DNA from 3 places in the Pseudoalteromonas sp. SG43-4 genome. Region 2 is predicted to be linked to each of the others. Evidence: predicted binding sites of a transcription regulator. Region 2 holds the regulator's gene; each other region holds the start of a gene.
What was found. Region 2 encodes MetJ, which represses methionine synthesis genes. Its sites were predicted from a motif close to TAGACGTCTAGACGTCTA; they were not measured.
Positions count from the first base shown of each region.

Region 1: a site for MetJ is predicted at 1,263-1,280, ahead of metA (homoserine O-succinyltransferase). Genes of this name have one in related genera too.
Region 3: a site for MetJ is predicted at 895-912, ahead of metK (methionine adenosyltransferase). Genes of this name have one in related genera too.

Region 1 is NZ_JACJFB010000026.1:12,969-15,253, reverse strand. It holds gene ettA (energy-dependent translational throttle protein EttA) at 1-153, opposite strand, end outside; gene H5160_RS18440 (porin family protein) at 487-1,134, shown strand; gene metA (homoserine O-succinyltransferase) at 1,345-2,285, shown strand, end outside; gene H5160_RS18430 (homocysteine S-methyltransferase family protein) at 2,282-2,285, shown strand, end outside.
Region 2 is NZ_JACJFB010000002.1:72,212-74,496, forward strand. It holds gene H5160_RS02365 (malic enzyme-like NAD(P)-binding protein) at 1-1,138, shown strand, start outside; gene metJ (met regulon transcriptional regulator MetJ) at 1,203-1,523, opposite strand; gene metB (cystathionine gamma-synthase) at 1,813-2,285, shown strand, end outside.
Region 3 is NZ_JACJFB010000015.1:68,753-71,037, reverse strand. It holds gene metK (methionine adenosyltransferase) at 1-793, opposite strand, end outside; gene tkt (transketolase) at 1,098-2,285, shown strand, end outside.

The DNA of each region.
Region 1 (2,285 bases), on a different contig from region 2:
TAACGTAGATTTACCAGAACCGTTTAAACCAAGCACACCAATTTTAGCGCCAGGAAAAAAGTGCAACGAAATATCTTTTAAGATAGTGCGCTTAGGTGGCACAACCTTAGATACTCGACTCATCGAGAATATAAATTTATCAGGTAAAACCATGGAGGAAAGCCTTCAAATAATAATAAAAATTTCAATGTTGTATTGTAGTGGCTGACGGGTGAAACAGTCAACGAATGCTGTATAGAACAATACACTTACCTAAGCGGTACTTTGTTTTGATTGCTCGTTAAAAACACTACTATTACAGGATTTCTATTGTGTAAAATTCTGTAATCTATTGTTTTATATTGTTCAAATACATTTCATTTTTAACAAAAGTGGTACAGTATATTTACAAGCTGTAAAGTATAAGCAAGTTATATAGGCAGGCCACACTTAGTTTGTTGTTAAACATCACATTATTAAATATTACAAAGGTTTAAAGGAATGAACATGAAAATAGTTACAAGGTTAGGGGCATTACTTTTAGGTTTATACTCATTTTCGAGCCAAGCAGACATACTCCACGTAAATGGTTATTACCAAGGAATAGGGATAGGGTCTACGCAAATTGATGTATACGAGAGTGATAGCATACAGTTTACAACGCTTTACGGCCGGTTTGGATATCAGTTTTCGCGTTACTTTGCATTAGAAGGGCGTATAGGTTTTGGGTTAAATGATGAGTCAACGCCTCTAAACGGAATTGTTTACACTCAGAACCCACAGGACGGTTCGCTGAGTTCAGAATTCATTAAGAGCGAAATCGATTCAAGCCTTGATTTGCAAACAAGTATATTTGTAAAAGCTAATTATCCAATTTCATCTCGAGCTGATGTGTTTTTATTTGGTGGCTATGGTAGAAATAAATTAAGTTACAATGAAGGCGACTTAAAAAACCTTGCAGAATCAATAACTGGTACAGATACAAATTCTACGCTAATAACTGAGCAAAACTACGATGAAGGCGGCGTAACGTACGGAACCGGCATTGACTTTAGGCTAACTCAACGCTGGCAAGTAAGTGCTGAATACCAATATTTTGATACAAATGAAGGCGATATTTACGCTCTTAATTTATCTGTAAATTATCGTTTTTAATTATAATAGCGCTACTGATTTTAGTAGCGCTATTTCAATTCACTAAAACAAAGTACTTCAATATAAATGCATTCCCTCTCATCTATAACTTTTAGTAAATCTTAAAAAAATCATGAATAAATTTCATTTGGACATCTATACATCTAGAGGTTGATATTTTTTACTTTCAGTTCATAATTAAGCCTCGGTTTTTATGAGCAGGAGTAAAGTATGCCAATTACAGTAAAAGACGAGTTGCCGGCAATTGCACGTTTACGTCAAGAAAACGTATTTGTAATGCCAAAAAGTCGTGCAAAAACGCAAGAAATACGCCCAATGCGTTTGGCTATTTTAAACTTAATGCCTAATAAAGTAGAAACCGAAGTTCAGTTTATTCGCTTACTTGCCAACTCACCTTTGCAAGTAAACGTAGAACTACTGCGCCTCGACACTCACCGCAGTAGCAGCAACTCAGAAGAGCACCTTGATACCTTCTACCGTTATTTTTCTGAGGTTAAAGACAACAATTACGATGCATTAATAGTAACCGGTGCGCCACTTGCCCATTTAGAATACGACGATGTAGCGTATTGGGATGAGCTAAAGGTCATTATTGATTGGGCTGAGCAACACGTTACCTCTACGTTATTTTCTTGTTGGGCAGCGCATGCAGCGTTATATCACCGTTACAATTTAAAACGCGATTTAAAAGACGATAAACTGTGTGGCGTATTTACTCACCAGTGTTATTTTGATCACGGTGCACTGACTCGCGGATTCGACGATACCTTTTTGGTACCTCACTCACGCTACGGCCATATTGATATAAATAAAATAAACGCCTGTGAAGAACTCGTTGTACTGGCAGGTTCTGAGCGAGTAGGGGCTTACTTACTTAAAAATAAATCGGGTAGCCAAGTGTTTATAACCGGCCACCCAGAGTACGACGCCGACTCGCTAAAAGCAGAATACGAGCGCGATTGTAAAAAAAGCCCTAATGCACCAAAGCCCGAAAATTACTTTCCGGATGACGATGCAACCAAACAACCTTCAAAAACGTGGCAAAGCCATGCTTTTTTACTTTTTTCGAACTGGTTAAATTACTACGTGTACCAAACCACACCGTATGATATTAATTTAGTTAGCCAAGACGTGAGGACTAACAACTATGC
Region 2 (2,285 bases):
CCTAGCTTATAGCCCAGGTGTCGCTGAGCCTGTACGTGAAATTGCCGCAGATCCTGCAAATGCATATAAATATACCGGTAAGGGTAACATGGTTGCGGTTATCACTAATGGTACTGCAATTTTGGGCTTGGGTAATTTAGGTCCTTTAGCGTCTAAACCAGTAATGGAAGGCAAGGCGTTATTGTTTAAACGTTTTGCAGGGCTTGATTCTATTGATATTGAAGTAAAGCACAAAACAACAGAAGACTTTATTAACACGGTTGCCAATATTGCTGACACATTCGGTGGTATTAACCTTGAAGATATTAAAGCACCAGAGTGTTTTGAAATTGAAAAAGCATTAATAGAGCGTTGTAGCATTCCTGTTTTTCATGACGACCAACACGGCACCGCCATTGTTACGGCTGCCGGCATGTTAAATGCACTAGAAGTACAAGGTAAATCAATTGAAGATGCAATAATTGTATGTTTAGGTGCAGGCGCTGCTGCAGTTGCGTGTATGGAACTGTTAATTAAGTGTGGTGCACTGCGTGAACACATTTATATGCTTGACCGCAAAGGTGTTATTCATACTCGTCGCGATGATTTAAATGAATATAAACAGCTTTTTGCTAACAATACCGATAAACGCACATTGCAAGATGTAATTGCAGATGCTGATGTGTTTGTTGGTGTTTCGGGTCCTAACTTGTTAGCTGCCGAAGATTTAAAACTAATGGCAGAAAAGCCGGTCGTGTTTGCATGTTCAAACCCAGATCCAGAGATCGATCCTGCACTTGCACACGGCGCACGCAATGATTTAATTATGGCAACAGGGCGCTCTGATTACCCTAACCAAGTAAATAATGTTTTATGTTTTCCGTTTATTTTCCGTGGTGCACTTGATGTACGTGCAAGCGCGATTAACGATGAAATGAAAATTGCTGCAGTTGAGGCTATTCGTAGTATTGCCAAAGAGCCTGTACCTGCAGAAGTTTTAAAAGCCGCAGGCGTAGATAAGCTAGAGTTTGGTGCGCAGTATATTATTCCAAAACCAATGGATCCGCGTTTACTACCGCGTATAGCTAAAGCTGTAGCACTTGCTGCGGTAGAGTCGGGTGTTGCGCAAATTGACTTGCCTGAAAACTATATGGCGTAATATATAACGCTTAAACAAAAAAACCTCAGCAATGCTGAGGTTTTTTGATTAAAAAGGTAATGATTTATTCTTCGTTTAAAATAGGCACTTCTAAACCCATTTCTTGCATTATCTTTTTAACTTCTTCTGGTACTTTTTCTGCGTTGTCTTTACGTAGGTCATCGTCATTTGGTAAAGGTTGACCAGTAAATGCATGCAAAAACGCCTCACATAGCAATTCACTATTTGTTGCATGGCGAAGGTTGTTGATTTGACGACGCGTACGCTCATCCGTTAAAACTTTTAATACATTTAGTGGGATCGAAACGGTGATCTTTTTAACTTGCTCTGATTTTTTCCCGTGTTCTGCGTATGGGTGAATATACTCACCATTCCATTTAGCCATAAGATGTATCGTTGCCTCAGATTATTAATTTCTCACACGGTATAAAAAGCGTGTAAATATGCGTGAAATTCTATCGATTTAAAAAAGATAGTCAAATAATAGATACCGATCTATCTTAATAAGCCTATTTGGGATGTAAAAATAAGCTCACTTTTGTGAGCTAAAATGTGATACTAGCAAACGCCTTACCTAACTTTAGCCATCTAGAGCTTTAAAATCCTTTGACTTATTAAAACGGATAACTTACTCTTTTAGACGTCTAAACATCCAAATTAATCAGGTGACGAATATGAGCGAAAAAAACAAAGCGACCATTGCTGTACGTAACGGCGTTGATGCTGATAAACATCATGGTGCAGTGGTGCCGCCAATTTATTTATCAACGACTTATTCGTTTGCCGACTTTGATACTAAGCGTGAGTATGATTATGGCCGCAGTGGTAACCCTAATCGTGATATTTTAGCAGAGACGCTTGCTAAGCTTGAAGGTGGCGCTCGTGGCATAATTACGGCCACTGGTATGGCTGCCGTGCATTTAGCTACTCAGCTACTTAACAGTGACGACACGTTAGTAATTCCACATGATTGTTATGGTGGAAGCTATCGTTTATTTACATCGTTACAAAAACGCGGACTATTGAAGCTTGAAGTATTAGATTTAACAAAAGAAGAAAGCCTTCAACAAATTTTAGCAATTAAACCTAAGCTTATTTGGATAGAGACTCCAAGTAACCCAGTACTTCGTTTAACCGATATTAAAGC
Region 3 (2,285 bases), on a different contig from region 2:
CAGAGAAAGCACCACCACCGTGACGAGCCATACCACCGTATGTATCAACGATGATTTTACGACCTGTTAAACCACAATCGCCCATTGGTCCGCCAATTACAAAGCGACCCGTTGGGTTAATGAAAAATTTAGTCGCGCTTGTAATAAGCTCTGCAGGAAGCACCGGCTTGATGATAGTCTCCATCACCGCTTCTACTAAATCTTTTTGCGAAATGTCTTCGCTGTGCTGAGTAGATAGTACTACTGCATCAATACCTACTGGCTTACCATTTTCGTATGCAAAAGTAACTTGAGATTTTGCATCTGGACGTAACCAGTTAAGCTCGCCGCTTTTACGTACTTGCGCTTGGCGCTGTACTAAACGGTGTGAGTAAGTAATTGGCGCAGGCATTAGTACTTCTGTTTCGTTACATGCGTAACCAAACATAAGACCTTGGTCGCCAGCACCTTGTTCTTCTGGGCTAGTACGGTCAACACCTTGGTTAATGTCAGGAGACTGTTTACCAATAGTGTTTAAAATTGCACATGAATCTGCATCGAAACCCATGTCTGAATGCGTGTAGCCAATTTCACGTACTGTTTTACGTGTAATTTCTTCAATATCAACCCATGCGCTAGTAGTGATTTCACCACCAACCATAACCATACCTGTTTTTACGTAAGTTTCGCACGCAACACGGGCATGAGAGTCTTGCTCTAGGATAGCATCAAGTACCGCATCAGAGATTTGATCGGCGATTTTATCCGGATGACCTTCAGAAACTGATTCAGAAGTAAATAAATGTTTTGCCATTGTATTTCTGCTCACAAATATTGCGCTTCACAAACGTCGGTATTAGCGCTAAAAAATTAAGGGGCGTATTTTATCGAAAACAAAACACCTTGCATAGTGTTTTTACGCCTAGACGTCTAAATAAAATTACTAATAACTTTTTGGTCTTAAAAAATATTCATAATGCCTCACTTTTATAGGGTTTTTAATTGCACACAGCCCCCACAATAAGTAAGAATGGTCGATATAAACAAACCCAAGTTACTTGGGTGCATAAACAAACACATAAATACCCGCGCAAATACACATAAAGGTAGGAGAATTCATGCCATCTCGCAAAGAACTTGCAAATGCTATTCGCGTCTTGTCAATGGACGCAGTACAAAAGGCCAAATCTGGTCACCCTGGAGCCCCTATGGGCATGGCTGATATCGCAGAAGTATTATGGCGCGATTATCTAAAACACAACCCAACAAATCCAGAGTGGGCTGACCGTGACAGATTTATTCTTTCAAACGGCCACGGTTCAATGCTTATCTATTCTCTATTGCATCTAAGTGGTTACGACTTACCACTGGACGAAATTAAAAACTTCCGTCAAATGCATTCTAAAACACCAGGTCACCCTGAATATGGCTATGCACCAGGGATCGAAACTACTACGGGTCCATTAGGTCAAGGGATCACAAATGCCGTAGGTATGGCAATTGCTGAAAAAGCGCTAGCTGCGCAGTTTAACCGTGAAGGTCACGATATTGTTGATCACTTTACCTATGCATTTATGGGCGATGGCTGCCTTATGGAAGGTATTTCTCATGAAGCTGGTTCACTTGCAGGCACATTAGGTCTGGGTAAACTTGTTGCATTTTGGGATGACAACGGCATTTCAATCGATGGTGAAGTAGAAGGTTGGTTTACAGATGACACGCCAGCTCGCTTTAAAGCATACGGTTGGCATGTAATTAGTGGTGTTGATGGCCACGACAGCGATGCTATAAGTGCTGCAATTGCAGAAGCTAAAAGTGTTACCGATAAACCATCACTAATTTGTTGTAAAACAATTATTGGTTACGGCTCACCTAATAAATCTGGTAGCCACGATTGTCACGGTGCACCACTAGGTGATGACGAAATAAAAGCGTCTCGCGAATTCTTAGGTTGGACTGGCGATGCGTTCGAAATTCCTGATGATATTTACGCACAATGGGATAGCAAAGAAAAAGGTCAACAGCTTGAATCAAGCTGGGACGAAAAATTTGCAGCATACGCAAAAGCATACCCAGAGCTTGCAGCTGAATATAAGCGTCGTATTAATAACGAACTGCCTGGCGATTGGGCTGAAAAATCTCAAGCGTACATTGAGCAATTACAAGCAAACCCTGCAAACCCAGCGTCTCGTAAAGCATCGCAAAATGCATTAAACGCATTTGGTCCGTTATTACCAGAATTTATGGGTGGCTCAGCCGATTTAGCAGGCTCAAACTTAACAATTTGGGATGGCTCTAAAGGTTTA